Regions from separate parts of the Vreelandella sp. EE27 genome, predicted to be linked through region 2. Evidence: predicted binding sites of a transcription regulator. Region 2 holds the regulator's gene; the other holds the start of a gene.

Region 1 (7,706 bases), 400 kb from region 2:
CTGCAGGATCTGGCTACGAGTCATGTTGGCCACTTCCGTTGCATAGTCGGCGTCTTCGATGCGCGAACGGGCCGCGGAGAGGTTGGTCTCGTTGGTGTTCAGGTTCTCGATAGCAGACTCGAAACGGTTCTGCACCGCACCGAGTTCGGAGCGCATGCTGTCAACCTTGTTCAGCGCAGAGTCAAGCGCTGCCATGGGACCGTCAGTTGCAGGACCACCTTCTCTAAGAGCCGCACCACGAGTTACTGCACCATCTGCACCAATGTTAGCGGTGAAGTAAGAGGTCTCATCACCGTCTTCAACCGCAATAACGAATGCGGGATCGTTGTCGCCAGTACCAGTGTAAGCACGGACGTTATCCGCATCGTCACCAGATAATGTAGCGCCGTCGTTAAGACCTTCAATGCCACTTAGATCAGTGGGAGCATTTTCAGCCACGTTATCTGCGTCAATACCATTAGCAACGCTAAAGCCCGTCAAACCAAGAGTCTCACGGTTGATAGTTTCCAAACCAACCGAGATAGTTTGGCCATCGTCAGCACCTACCTGGATACTCAGGTTGCGAGTATCGGCACCAAGTACTTTTGTGCCGTTAAAGTCGGTCTCACGGGAGATACGATCAATTTCGTTAAGACGCTGATCGATTTCGTCCTGGATAGAGCCCAAATCCTGCTGGCTGTTAGTGTCGTTGGACGCCTGAACACTTAGCTCACGAATGCGCTGCAGGTTGTCGTTGATCTGGTTCAAACCACCTTCAGCGGTTTGCGCAACGGAGATACCGTCGTTGGCGTTACGCTGGGCCTGGCCCAGACCGGTGATCTGGCTGCTCATGCGGTTGGCGATGGCTTGGCCGGCAGCGTCGTCTTTGGCGCTGTTGATGCGCAGGCCAGAGCTCAAACGCTCCATGGAAGTGGCCAGAGAGCTTTGTGATTTGGACAGGTTGGACTGGCCAATCATGGAAGTGATGTTGGTATTGATTACTGACATGGTGGTATTCCCCTTTCAATAAGATTGGCCACTTGGCCTGCTTTGCGGCGTGTTGTGCGCCGTTATATTAATTAACGGCGCGGGTGGGAGAATCTTTAGGGTGGGTGGTAAAAAAATTTGTTTAAATGTTGGTGGATGGCGGGGTGAGGCATTTATCTGATCACGCTTGGGTGCCGGGGTTGGTTGGCAGCGCTTGGCGCGCTGCTTCGCTGGCTGAAGCCTGCTCCTACAGGGGTAGGGGCAGTGGCCTTTGTAACGGGGGCTATGAGAGGCTTAACCCCGGCAGCGCTTGGCGCGCTGCTTCGCTGGCTGAAGCCTGCTCCTACGGGCAGGGGGTCGAATATTGCTGTATGGGCGTTATAACAGCCGCGTTAACGCGAGGGGAGCGCTACTACTTTTTACGGCCTAGTTGGCTGTCCAGGGCGTCGAACTGTTGTGTGAGATAGCTGCTCATGCTGTTCATTTGCGCGACCATGGCATCGAGCTTGCCAAACTGGCTGCGGTAGCGGGCAATGGTAGCATCCACCGTTTTTTCCATGCGCGCGAAGCGGTCGTCCAGGCCTTTCACGCGGCTTTCCGCACCGGTAATGGCAAGCTTTACCACCCCGTTGCTGCCCAACATCTGCTCGACGGTGCTGCCAAGCTTGCCGGCTAAGCCCCCTTCTTTTTTATCGCCGGCGAAAAAGTCACTGAGCGCTTTGGGGTTATTGGCCACGATGTCGCTAAGCTTGTTATCGTCCACTTTCAGCTTGCCGTCGCTTTCCAGCGTAATGCCCAACTGGTTGAGCGTGTTGAACTCGCCGCCTTGTACGCCGCCGGTGAGTACGCTGCGCAGGCGCGATTCGATAATGCGTACGGAGTTATCGCCCACTAGCTCGCCGGCGGTCGCGCGCTCGCCAGTGACATTGGTGAGCTTGCCGATGGTGGTTTTCAGCTCGTTAAACGCCTTGACGAAGCCGTTGACCGCCTCGCGCTGCTTAAGCGTGTCGCGCTCCACCACCACGGTGCTGGTGGCGGTTTCGTCTTTGCCCAAGCTGAGCTCGTTCAAATTAAGCGTCACGCCCTGAATGGCACCGGCGATCTCGTTTTTCTCGCTGGTGATCGCGATACCGTTGACGGTGAGCCGGGCGTTTTCACCTACGCGCTTGATGTCTTCACTGATGGCCGTGGCAATGGCGTCATCGGGTGTGGCGCTATTTGAAAAGGTGAGGCTCTCAATAGAAGCTTCCTGCCCCGTTGTTTTAGAGCTTAGCGCCAGGCGAAAGCCGTTTTCGCTGCCGTCATTGACGATGGTCGCATTCACGCCCGCCTCTTTATTGGCGTTTAGGGCGTTGCGAATATCCTCGAGCGTACTGCCTTCTTTCAGCGCAAGCGTAACGCTTTTGCCATCCCCCAGGGTCAGCGTCATTTGGTCGGAGCCGTTTAGCTCTACCGGTTGATCGCGATTGGCTACACCGGTGGAGGCCCAAGTACCAGCGGTGGCCAGTTGGGTCACTTCGACCCGGTAACTGCCGGGCAGGGCTTCCGCGCTGGTGGTCGCCTTAATGGCATCGCCGCGCACATTGGCGGAAAGGCTTTGGTAGAGCTTGGGGTCGTTGACCTTGCCCAGCGCGTCTTGAAAGCCATTCAGCGAGGTTTGAAGCTGCCCAAACGCGGAGATTTTAGCGGTTTGATCTTTTTTCTGCTGGGTAATGGGAGCTAGCCGGCCGCGTTCGGCGTCTTGAAGCTGATCCAGCAAGCCGGTGAGATCGAGGCCAGAGCCTACGCCTAAAGAGGTTATCGTCGCCATGCAAGGGGGCTCCTATATGCAAAAGGCTAAACCAGGGTGCGTAGACACGGCCTGCGTGCTCCGCCTGTTTAAAACTTACCTATAACTAGTATCGGCCAACGCCGTGATTTCTTTAGTGACACGAAAACGCCTGCTTTACAGCAGGCGTTTAAGCGGTACTCAACGTGCTTTGGCGCGTTTAATACCTTATTAATGGAAGGCTTACCAGCTTTTAACTACGTTTTACTGCCTAACGGCTCAGTTTTACTGCCTAGCGGCCCAGCTGGGCATCCATTGCGCTGAACTGCTGGGTTAGATAATCACTGGTCTGGTTCATCTGGGCCACCATGCCGTCGAGCTGGCCAAACTGGGTGCGGTAGCGGCTAATGGTCTGCTCGATGGTCTGCTCGGTGCGTATATAGCGCTCGCCTAACGATTCCACGCGATTTTCTGCGCCGCTAATCGCACCGTTCACCGCTCCACTACTGCCTAACAGCTGTTCGATCGTCTGGTTGACCTGGCCTGCCATACCCGCGTCGCTGGCATCGCCGGCGAAGAACGCCGAGAGTGCTTCCTGGTTATTGGCGATCGCATTATCGAGCTGGCCATCATCGACTTCCAGGGTGCCGTCGCGCTGCAGGGTGATACCGATATCGGCCAGTCGCGAGTACTCGCCCCCTATCCCCCCGCTCAACACACTGCGCAGCTGGTTTTCTACGCTACGCGTGGCGCTGTCGCCATTCAGTTCACCCGCTACGCCGGTCTCGGCGTTGAAGCTCGTCAGCGTACCAATGGTCTCTTTTAGATCGTTATACGCATCCACAAAGCCGTTGACGGCGTCGCGCACCGCGCGGGTATTCTGCTCGACCGCCACGGTGCTCTCGCCCTCTTCCTGCAGGTTGAGCGTCACGCCCTGAATGGCGCCTTCGACCTGATTGGTGGGGCTGGTAATAGTGATGCCATTGACTTCCAGCGCTGCGTTGGTGCCCGCCTGATGCGTCGTTGTATCGGCGGCAAAGGGCGCGTTACCTTCCGCACCAAAACTGAAGTCGCTGATCGAAGCATCTTCGCCGGTCTCACTGGAACTGAGCGCTAGGCGGTAGTCGTCGCCGTCGAAAATGATGGTGGCGTTGACGCCGGCATCGGCGGCGTTGATCGCATCACGCATGTCCTCGAGGGTGCTATCCGCCGCAATGATCACGTCTTCGCTTTCGCCGTTGCCAAACGTAAGCGTCAGCTTTTGCTCGGTAGAGGTCAGCGGCTGTTCATACTGGTCTTGCGAGACACCTTCCGAGGCCAGCGTGCCGCGAGTGGCCAGCGTTTCGACACTGATATTATAGCTGCCCGGTAGTGCCTCGGCATCGGCAGCGGCGGTGGCGGCGCTCCCCCCCACGTTAGTGGAAAGGCTTTCATAGAGTGCGGAGTCGTTTAGCTCCGCCGCAGCGGTTTGAAACTGCGCTAGCGTGCTTTTCATCTGGCCATAGGCGGAAATTTTGGTTTCCTGGGTCTCGATTTGGCGTTCGATGGGTTCGAGCTTGCCACGCTCGGCATCCTCCAACTGATCCAGCAGCCCAGTTAGATCCAGCCCGGACCCTACACCCAGTGAGGTAATGGAAGCCATAGATTAGTGCCCCTTCGATTAGCGTCGCTCAATTAACCGCGCGACCTGAAATTTGCCTGCGTTGATGCATTGAATATCGGCATCCGGCGCTTTTTCTTTAGCTCTTGACCTGTTTTAACTCATTAAAAGGTTATTTTCTGTAATGTTTGGAAATTTTGAGACTACGTCGCTACCCAAAGAATTCGCTAAAAAGCGTTCGTTGAACCATCGTCTTATATAGACCTTGGTCTAATGCCCATGAGTGACTTACACTGGCCTGCGTATTTCGCGTTCACTGCTGGAGAGCCTCATGTCTGCCCAAGGCAAAACCCCGACTGCCCACCCCGCCCCGTTTAGCCGAGAGCAGCTGCGTGGATGCCTTTTTAACGTGGCGGAGCTTCTCTATGTGAACGGCCACGTGCTGGAAACCATTACGCTACCTGGCTGTGGGCTGGCGAAGCGGGAGATGGCCGTACTGGAAGAGCAAAACGCTGGCTGGGCCAGGTGTCGCAAAACCCTCGAGGCGAGCGAAGCGGGTACCCTCAACACAGCAGGGCGATTCGTACTAACGGCGCTGGGCCGCGAGATCATGTTCGATATGTTTGGCCAGGGGGCGGCGGACTGCGCCTAGGGCCTAGGGATAGCCTAACACGCTTAAAAAAGCGCTCTAAACGCAAAAACGCCCGCGAATGCGGGCGTTTGTGTTTGGCACGGCGTTGTGATCAACGAAGGCCAAGCATCGAAAGAATAAACAGTACGACGACTACCAGACCCACGATGTAGATGATATTACGCATAACGGCGCTCCTTGCTTTTTTGCGTTTAGAAAAATCAACGGGTTGCTTTCCCCATCGGGGCAACACCCACATCCTAGCAGGCTTTTGGGTTCTTTGCGTAATTTACGTGCGCTAGCGTGGCGAAGACTCTACGCTTTTTAACAGTCGAGTCGTCGTCAAAAAGGAATGCCAATGCGCGCAATGTTAATGGGGTTAGGGGTGGTGATGGCCATGGGGCTGCCTTTTACCGCTCAGGCCGACGCGCCCTCGAGAGAGGCGTTTAACGTGCTGGACGAGCAAGCCAGCGCGCTTGGCCGCCTGCATACGGTGGTCGTCGCGGTCGAAGGTGAAATCGTTCACGAATTTCATCAGGGCGGCCCGGGAGTCGCCACCCCGGCGAACGTGAAGTCGCTCTCCAAAACCGTGCTGGCGGCGATTACCGGCGCCGCTATCCAGGCCGGTGTGATCGACTCGATCGACCAGCCGCTGGTCGAGCTTTTAGGCAGCCACGTGCCCCAAGGTGTGGACCCGAAGGTTAGCGAGATTAGCATCGAGAACCTGCTCGCCATGCAGGCGGGGCTCGAGCGCACCTCGGGCGGCAACTACAGCGGCTGGGTGGCGAGCTCCAACTGGGTAGAGGATGCGCTGAGCCGGCCGTTCGTGGATGAACCCGGCGGGCGCATGCTCTACTCCACCGGCTCGAGCCACCTGGTATCCGCCGCGCTCACCTACGCAAGCGGTGAGTCGACCTACCAGCTTGCCCAGCGGCTTCTGGCCGAGCCGCTGAACATTGCCATCCCCCGCTGGTTGCAGGACCCGCAGGGCATCTACTTTGGCGGCAACGATATGCAGCTTTCGCCCCGGGCGCTGGTGGAAATCGGCGAGCTTTACCGCAATGATGGCGTGGTGGACGGCGAACGCATTCTGCCCGAAGGCTGGGTGGAGGACTCCTGGACACCGCGGGGTAGCTCTCAGTGGACCGGGGATGGCTATGGGCTTGGCTGGTTCGTTACCACCCTTGGCACCACGCCGGTCTATTACGGGCGCGGCTACGGCGGCCAGGCGCTGTTCGTCATTCCCGAGCGTGACATGACCGTGGTGATCACCTCCGACCCCACGCCCCCCTCGCCGGGCGGGCAGTTTCAGCAGCAGTTGAACCGGCTGGTGATGAACTTACTGACCTACCGCTAACGCTCCCTTCAACTCTCGAGCGCAGCGCGGGGTTTAAAGCAGATACATGAGAATGGCGGCGAAGGTGGCGCCGGTGATCAGAAAACCCAGCGAGAGCACCAGTCCGTCCTTTGCCACCAACCCCAGGCCGAAGAGCGTTAGCGCAAGCCCCGCGCCGTTGGCGGTGAAGGGAATGAACTCCATCGGCGGCATGGCCAGTGCCACCAACGAGCAGGCAAGCGCGGTGGCGCGCATACCGATATAGCCGCTCATCCAGGCCAGGCGCACGCCCAAAAGCCCGTCGACCCACTTGGCGGGCTTGCGCATCAGTCCCAGTGATTTATCGAAGCCTTTGCGCGAGACCGACCGGTTCAGGAGTATGCCCGGCAGCCAGAAGGCCTTGCGCCCCAAAAGCAATTGGCTCGAGGTTAGAAGCACCAGCACCGCCATGAGCGTGGGCACGCCAGGAATATCCCCCACAACGGGGGCCAGGGTAATGATGCCCGCCACCAGCAGCAGCGGCCCAAAGGAGCGCCGCCCGACGGCGTCGAGAATGTCCTCGACACTGACGCGGCGCTTTTCCTCTTCCATTTGCGCCATGGCGTCGAGCAGTTCAGTCAAGCTCGCGGCCTGGGAGTCGTCACTCATGGGGGCGTTGGCGCTCCTCGGCGGCGAGTTTACTGCGAATGAAGTCGCTGTGGCTTAGATGCAGAAGATCCGCCAGGCGGCGAATGCGGTGCTCTTCCTGGGGGTCGATACTGCCATCCGCCCAGGCCAGTTGCCACATCAGCGCCACCAACTCACAGCGCTTTGCGTAGTCGTAGTGCTCCTTGATGAGGCTTACGAACTGGTAGTGGTCCACCGCCTCCTCCACTTCGGCATCCGCCAGCGCCATCAGCTCGGTGACTTCTGCGTCGCCCAGCCGATAGCGGGCCATGAGTATCTGCTTGAGCGTTTGGCGCTCGGCATCGGTTTGCTCGAAGTCCGCGCGCATCACTTCGCAAAGCAGCGCCGCCGAGGCAAGTTCCAGCGTCAGGTGCTGGTTTTCGCGCCGCTCGGGCTCGGCGAGCGCGTCCTGAAAAAAATCCCGAATCGCGTCGAGCATGGCTCACTCCTTACGCTTGGCAAGCTGTTCTTTGAGCTGCTTGGGCACCTGCTTGATGATCAACCGGTCCTGGCCCTCGTCGTACTCGATGCTGGAGCCCAGCAGGTGCGAATCGAAGCTGATGGAGACGCCACCGGCGCGGCCAGTAAAGCGGCGAAACTGGCTCAGCGTTTTCTTGTCCGGCGGAATCTCCGGCGAAAGGCCGTAGTCGGCGTTGCGGATGTGCTCATAAAACGCCTTGGGCTGCTGTTCGTCGACGAGCCCGGAGAGCTCTTCCAGGGTCATCGGCTCGCCGCGGCG
Region 2 (7,706 bases):
GACAACCTGGAGCTTTCATCGAACACCTACGTGCTCTCGCTAAAGGGCGCGGAGATCGGTCGGGCCGACGCCCAGCCGGGCAAATGGCTGGCGATCGACCCGGGTCAGGTCACCGGCGAGCTTTCCGGCACGCCCACCCAGGACCCGGCATTCGGCCTACCGGCGGTGTGGATCGATGCCAACCAGCGCGAGCACGCCCAGGTCTTTGGCTACACTGTAGTGGACGCCAGTACCGTGATCGCCACCCACTTAAACCACCTGCTGCACCGCCATTCGCCGGAGATGCTGGGCCGCCAGGAAGTGCAGAAGCTGCTCGACAAGGTGGGCGACGATCAGAAATCCCTGGTAGAAGAGGTCGTGCCCAAGGCGATTACGCTGACCGTGCTTCAGCGGATTTTACAAAATCTGCTCGAAGAGGACGTCTCGATTCGCGATATACGTACCATTTTGGATACGCTGGCCGAGCACGCCGGCCAGCAGAAAGACCCGGGCGAGTTGACGGCGCTGGTGCGCATCGGCCTTGGCCGGGCGATTACCCAGCAGTGGTTTGCAGGCCAGGAGACGCTGAACGTGATCGGCCTCGATGCCCAGCTCGAACAGGTCCTGATTCAAGCGATGAACGGCAACGGCGCGATGGAGCCCGGGCTTGCCGACACGCTGATGAACCAGGCGCAGCAGGCACTGGAGCGCCAAGAGGCCAGCGGCGAGCCGCCGGTACTGGTGGTGCAGCACTCGCTTCGCGCTATTGTGGCGCGCTTCTTGCGCCGCCGGCTGCGCCATTTGGTCGTCATGTCCCAAGCGGAAATTCCCGACGACCGTACGCTTAAAATCACCACGCTGGTAGGTGGCCGGTGATGCGTGGTGCGTTGGGCGCTTTGCAGACCCCCGCTTTGGAAAACCTGGAGGTTAACCCATGAGCGTAAAACGCTTTGTCGGCGCTAACAGCCGGGATGTCATGCGCCAGGTGCGCCAGGCGCTGGGCGACGAAGCGCTGATCGTCGCCAATCGGCGCACGGACACCGGCGTCGAGATTTTGGCCATGGCCGAAGAGGCCGCGCTCGAGCAGGCCACGCCGCTCGAAGCGGTGGGCATGGATGAAAGCGCGCCAACACTGCTGGCCGCCCAGCCCGCGCCGGCCCAGGCGAGCCCCGCGCACCCGTTCGAGGAAGTCAGCGAGCGGCTGCTGCGCGAAATGCAGGACATGCGTGCCCTGTTGGCTCGATCGCAAACCGGCGACGCCAAGGGTACGCCGCCCACCGGCGGTGCCACGGTGACCACGCTTTTGACCCGCGCGGGCTTTGGCAGTGAGCTTGCCGAAGAGATCGGCGCGGCACTGCCCGACTCCCTTGGCGCGCTGGAACTTCAGGACGAGCGGTTGCTCGGCTGGCTGCACCGCCAACTGATAGCGCGGCTTTCCGTGCTCCAGAGCGAGGCGGACTTTTTCGACCAAACCGGTATCGTGGCGCTGGTGGGGCCCACCGGGGTTGGCAAGACCACCACCACCGCCAAGCTTGCCGCGCGCTTTGTCATGCGCCACGGCACCCGCCCCGTCGCGCTGGTCACCACCGATAGCTTCCGCATCGGCGCCCACGAGCAGCTACGCATTTATGCGCGCCTGCTCGATACGCCGATGTACGCCCTCGATCACGAACAGCCCATCGATAACCTGCTGGGGCGGTTAGGCGGCAAGCAGTGGGTGATCATCGATACCGTGGGCATGAGCCAGCGCGATCAGCGTGTCATCGAGCAGATCGGCCAGCTCCAGGGCGGCGAATCCCGGGTGCGCCTGGTGCTGGTGCTCAACGCCGCCAGCCAACCCGAAACCCTGGAAGAGGTGGTGCTTCGCTACCGCCAGGCTGCGCGGGCGGCGGGCGCCGAGCTCGACGAGTGTATTATTACCAAACAGGACGAAGCGGGGCGTTTGGCGCCGCTTCTGGATATCGTCATGCGCTTTGGGCTGCGCGTGCTGTTCTCCTCCAACGGCCAGCAGGTGCCCGAGGATATGGCGCTGGCCGACCCGGCTGCGCTGGTCGAGCAGGCGCTGGCAGGCCATACCGACGCCGCGCCGGACCGCCCGCCGTGGCCGAACGCGCCGCTGGCACCGCGCTGGTCCCAGGACGTGCTGGGCCAGGGGCGTCGGTTGAGCCTGCTGCTCGCGCAGCTGCGTGAGCGGGTGGCCGGGTTCGCGCTGCTCGAAGCGGTATGGGATATCGGCGCGCTGCCGGGCGTACTGCACGACCAGCGCCTGGCGGCACTGGCCGACCAGGCGGGCGAGCAGAATGCGCTGGGCATCGTCTGGTCACCGCGGCGCAACGAGCGTGGCATGGAGTGGTCGATGCCGGATCTGAGCCTCGACGCCGACGGCCAGCTTTGTGCGCTAACGCTTTTACAGCACCGCCAGCCCGCCGGCTGGCAGGCTCGTATCGATGCCCAGCGCCAGGCGGCGGTCCATCTGCTGCCGACCCTTGCCGAGGGCGAGACCCTGGACGCGCTGGAAAGCGAGCGTTTGACCTGGGTCAGCCAGGCGACCGGCGCTCAGCGGATATACTGGCAGGGCGAGCGCTACGCGTTGACGACCCTGTTTGGCGAAAGCGAACTCTCGCATCGGGTCGACGTGCGCTTTCGCGGCCAGCCGCTACAGCTATGGAACGCCCACGCCGAGGTCACCGACCAGGCAGGGCGGCATTTTCTCGCCTGGTACGGCGAGCTGCGCGACCCGGAAAGCGCCAAGCGCGTGGCCAAACGCTACTGGCTCACCCCGGCGCGGCTGGGGGCCGAAGTGCTATCGCTGCTGGTCACTCAGCTGCAAAGCGAAGGCGCGGCTATATTGACCAAGCGAGCCTGGCGCGCGCTCAAGGAAGCCGATGGCGGCGAGGTCAGCGCCCAACTGCGCCTTTTGATGGCCAGCGGCGCCGCTGCGGCCGCCACGCACCTGGACAACGCCCAGGACGAGGCCGCGCAAACGCTGCGCCAGGACGTGATGCGCCTTTCCAAAACATCTCGCAAGCGCCGCGATACCGCGCTACTCGACGCGCTGATGCATATGTTGATGACCCGGGACGCCATCCGCCAACTGGGTAGCGTCAGCCGCGAGGCCCTGGCATGAGCGGCGGCGACCAGGCATCGGGGCTGCGCCAGTGGGCGAGCCTGCGCAACGAAGAGCGCGCGCAGCAGGCTGTGAGCGAGCCCGCCGAGCCCGAGGTGGACACCCAGGCAACCCCGCCGGCAAGCGACGCCGCCACGCCGGTGGTCAAGACGCCGCTGGCAGTGGTGGGGCTACCGACGAAAAGCGTCGCCCCGGTCAAAGAGCGCCTGGGCGAGTGGGCCGAACTTGGCCGGCGCTGGGCGGCGACCCCGGAAAGCTGGGAGGTCGTCCCGGTGGATGCCAGCGAGCCGATGGAGGCGCTTTGCGAGCGCTATTCACGCTGGGCGCTTTGGGTGCGCAGCGACGCGGACGCCTTCGCGAGCATGTATCGCACGCTGCGCCAGCTCAACGACAACCAGGGGCCCCGCCAGCTACTGGCGCTACACGAGCCCGGCTTGCCCCGCGAAGGGCTTTTAGACAATTTGCAGAAGGCGGCGGCGAATTATCTGAATATCGAACTGCTGCTACTAGCGCGGTAGGCCACAATGAAAAAGCGTTTTCTGAAAAAGAGTCTTCAAGGCGTCGCGCTACTAATGGCGATGGGGGCGAGCCTGACAGTGACCGCTCAGGCGGGCACAGGCAGCTGGAGTAAGGAGGTCACCGGTATGATGGTGGCCATGAGCGACCGGGCGGTCAGCAGCCAGGTTTTGGCGCCGCCGCCGGTAGCGGAGATCGCCCAGGGGCGCATCGAAGGCGTTCACTGGCGGTATGAGGCACCGTTCGACGCCGCGCTGCGGGCCTGGCTTTGCCACCCCGAGCGCTGCGTCGAGCTCAGCGGCCAGCGCGGAAGCGAAACCGGGTTTGCCGGGCTTTCCGCCGATGCGCCGCTGGCGTTTCGCTTCGCATTGGGGCGCGGGCAGCGGCCGATGCGGGTAAAAGGGCTTCACGTGATTGTGAACTACCAGTGACGAGTGTATAGCCACGAGGCACGAGGATGTATACAGCACAAGGCAGAATTCAACACAGCGAAATGGTCACTCAGCACATGCCGCTGGTGCGCCGCCAGGCGCTGGCGCTGCAGGTCCGCCTGCCGGCGAGCATCGAACTCGATGATCTGATTCAGGCCGGCATGGTCGGCCTATTGGAGGCGCTCGGGCGCTTTGACGCCTCCCAGGGGGCGAGCTTTGCCACCTTTGCCAGCCAGCGGATTCGCGGGGCAATGGTCGATGAGCTGCGCACCCGGGATTGGCTGCCGCGCAGCGTGCGGCGTTCGGCCCGGGCCATGGACGAGGCGGTCCGCCATCTCGAACAGAGCCTGGGCCGGGCGCCGGAGGAGGGCGAGATCGCCCGGCATCTGGACATGCCGCTCGGCGAGTATCACCAACTGCTCAACGACGCCAACAGCGGCCACCTGCTGCCCTTCGAGGAGCTTCTGGAAGAGGGCGGGGAACCCGCTCAGGAGGCGCTGAATGCGCCTTTTGAGGAGCTTTTGGGTGGTCAGCAGCGCGAAACCCTGATCGCGGCGATCGAAGCGCTGCCCGAGCGGGAAAAGCTTTTGATGGCGCTTTACTACCAGGAGGAGCTCAACCTGAAAGAGGTGGGCGCAGTACTGGGGGTGACCGAATCGCGTGTTTCACAGCTGCATAGCCAAGCCATTAGCCGTCTGCGCGCGCGGCTGCACGAGCCAGATTGACGCATTTTAACCGTTAAACCCAACCGGCGAGGAGCCGTCGATGAACCCCTCTACCTTGATCGGTATATTTGCCAGTATTTTGCTACTGGTTAGCGTGCTGTTTTTCACCGCGGAATCCCCGGAGAGCTTTCTCAACTTGCCCGGGCTTGCCATCGTGGTGACCGGCACCCTGGCGGCGACCTTCATTAGCTACCCGCTCAAGGAGGTACTGCGGGTGGTACGCCTGGTGGGGCTGGTATTTCGCCGCGAGAACACCTACGTGCGCGACGATATCAACGAGCTGGTGTCCATGTCGCGGCTCTGGTTCAAGGGCGACGTGCGGGCGGTGGAGCGCGAGCTCGAACACACGCGCAACCCTTTTCTGCGCACCGGCATTCAGCTGGTGATCGCCAACACCAAGGAAGATGAAATCTTCGACATGCTGCGCTGGCGTATCGCCCGGCTCAAGGCGCGCGAGCACGCCGAGGCGCAAATCTTTCGCACCATGGCGACCTACGCCCCGGCCTTCGGCATGATCGGCACCCTCGTGGGGCTGGTTAACATGCTGGAGGTCATGGACGCCGGTGACCTGGAGGTGATCGGCCCACGCATGGCGGTGGCGCTGCTCACGACCTTCTACGGTATCTTGCTTGCCAACCTGGTCTTCAAACCGGTGGCGGTGAAACTCGAGCGGCGCACCGAGGAGCGCTTGATCACCATGAACATGGTGCTCGAGGGCATCTCGCTGATCACCAAGCGCCGCTTGCCGTCGTTCATCGAAGAGACGTTGAACTCCTTCGTGGCCAACTACAACGACGAGATTCGTGATGCCAACGTGAAGCCGCGCGCCGAGAACGACGCGCCTGCCAAGGGGTAGGGCGATGAACCGCGAAGCCCGCCACGCACTGGAATCGCCATTCACCGGGGATGGCGACAGTGAAGATGGGTGGCTGACCAGCTACCTGGACGTGTTGACGTTGTTGATCACGCTGTTCGTGCTGCTGTTGGCGCTCACCCCGGCGGGCACCGGCGACGAAGCCGCCGGCACACCCACGACCTCGGGTATTCAGCCGCTCTCTTCGGGACTTCAACCGCTCCACAGTGGGCTGAGCCCGGCGATGGACGGCCTCGATATTCAAGGCGTGAGCGTATCCGAGGGCCGCGAAGGCATTACCCTGCGCATCGACGATAGCCTGCTGTTCGATAGCGGCGCGGCGCGGCTGACCGCTCAAGGCGAAGAGGTGCTGGAAAGCCTTGGCGAGGTCATCGACACCTTCGATGGAGAGATATCAGTGGAAGGGCACACAGACAACGTGCCGATCGCCACCGCCTCGTTTGCCTCCAACTGGGAGCTTTCGACGGGGCGGGCAATTGCCGTGGTGCGCCACCTGGAAGAGGAAGGCGTGGCGCGGGAACGCCTGCGCGCCGTTGGCTACGCCGATACGCGCCCGCTCGAGGCGAACGACTCCGTAAGCGGGCGCGCCGCCAACCGGCGCGTCGAGTTCGTGCTGCGCCGGCCGCCGAACGGCCAGGCGCCGGCCTCGCGTTAGGCGCTGGCGCAGCGGCGCTGCGTCTCGCGAATCGCCTCGCCGGCGCCCGCCAAACTGAACGTCATGGTCCAGGACGGTTCGTCGCCCTGCTCGAAACCGATATAAAGCTGCTCGCCGTCGCTCATCTGACCGAGCAGCGCATCGAGCTCGCCCAGGTAGAAGTGGCTATAGAAGCCGTCATCCCCCTCCTCGACGATAAACTCCGCCATGGTGTCGATCAGCGGCGCCTGGTCGACGCGCAGCCGGGCCGGTACCAGGTTCACCGCGCGGCTTTCGGTTTGCGTCTGTTCCAGGGTGACGCGCATCTCGAGCCAGGGCAGGTGGCAGATGCCTTCGGTGGCGTTCACGCTCAGCGTGGCGTCCGAGTAGCTTTGCGTCTCGACGGCGCGGAAATGGCGCTTGTCCTGGGCCTCGAGGGTCACGGCTTGCCAGGCGTCAAAAGCGGCGTCCTGGCTCACCGGGTAGCGCTCGGCCAGCGCCGCACTAAAAAACGAAAGCCCGGCCGCGCCCAGCGCGAAAGAAGCAAGTAAGCGAGTGGTCATGATGTAAAAGGCCAACCGTTGAGCAGGTTAAAAAGGCGTAGCCGGATCAATCGGACTGGCCGAGCAGGGGCCTTACGCTGTCGTTTAAGTAGCAATCGTCGAACTCGCCTTCCGCGGCCAGCGCCGCCATGTCGGGAATATTGACGTGGTGACGGTCACGATACACCAGGCCATCCTCGCTGAGCGCCGTGAAGGTTCGGCTGACGTGCACCGGGCTAAGGCCGAGTACGTCGGCCAACTGCTCCTGGGAGAGCGGCAGACGGAACTGGCCGGTAAGACCTGTGTTGGTCTGGCTCAGGCGAACGTACATTTCATGTAGAAAGTGAGCCATTTTCTGGCGCGCAGTGCGCCGTGCCAAATTGACCAGCCGCTCGGTCAAAAGCGCTTGCTGGCGGCTGCTGATGGCGAACATCACCGAGGTCAGTGGCAGCGAATCATTGAAAAGATCGATCATCCGCTTGTGGGGAAAGCGGCACACCACGCTGTCGGTGATAAAGCGCACGTTTTCCAGGCGCTTCGAGAAGGCGAACTCGCGCAGGCCGATGATATCGCCGGGCAGGAACACTTCCAAAATATGCCGGTCGCCGTTTTCCAGGTGGCGATAGGAGTACGCCCAGCCGCTACGCAGCGTGCAGAATTCGTTCGCCGGGTCTTTCATTTCCCATAGAAGCGAGCCCGCCTTTTGATCGACCGGGCTCTCTTCCAGCGAGTCGAGCAGCTTCTCTTCCTCTTCTGACAGCGAATAGAAGTGATTGAAATGGCGGACAATACAGCTTTTTTCCTGCCCCATGATCGGTTTCTCCTCTTTTGAGTAGCATACGCTCGACTAGCTGGTGGCCATGGGTTTAACCGACCCT

What was found. Region 2 encodes FliA, which starts transcription of late flagellar genes. Its sites were predicted from a motif close to CTAAAGTTNNNNNNNNNNCNGCCGATA; they were not measured.
Region 1: fliD (flagellar filament capping protein FliD) is a predicted target of FliA. The motif match lies at 4,451-4,477, and genes of this name have one in related genera.

What each region holds. Positions count from the first base shown of each region.
Region 1 is NZ_OZ309109.1:529,215-536,920, reverse strand. It holds gene ACWHVV_RS02565 (FliC/FljB family flagellin) at 1-987, opposite strand, end outside; gene fliD (flagellar filament capping protein FliD) at 1,379-2,776, opposite strand; gene fliD (flagellar filament capping protein FliD) at 3,027-4,376, opposite strand; gene ACWHVV_RS02550 (hypothetical protein) at 4,666-4,986, shown strand; gene ACWHVV_RS02545 (serine hydrolase domain-containing protein) at 5,324-6,322, shown strand; gene ACWHVV_RS02540 (exopolysaccharide biosynthesis protein) at 6,356-6,949, opposite strand; gene ACWHVV_RS02535 (tellurite resistance TerB family protein) at 6,942-7,406, opposite strand; gene ACWHVV_RS02530 (nucleoid-associated protein) at 7,410-7,706, opposite strand, start outside.
Region 2 is NZ_OZ309109.1:132,499-140,204, forward strand. It holds gene flhA (flagellar biosynthesis protein FlhA) at 1-855, shown strand, start outside; gene flhF (flagellar biosynthesis protein FlhF) at 914-3,106, shown strand; gene ACWHVV_RS00625 (hypothetical protein) at 3,103-3,624, shown strand; gene ACWHVV_RS00630 (flagellar protein FlhE) at 3,631-4,053, shown strand; gene ACWHVV_RS00635 (RNA polymerase sigma factor FliA) at 4,080-4,778, shown strand; gene ACWHVV_RS00640 (motility protein A) at 4,819-5,634, shown strand; gene ACWHVV_RS00645 (OmpA/MotB family protein) at 5,639-6,307, shown strand; gene ACWHVV_RS00650 (hypothetical protein) at 6,304-6,849, opposite strand; gene ACWHVV_RS00655 (Crp/Fnr family transcriptional regulator) at 6,896-7,639, opposite strand.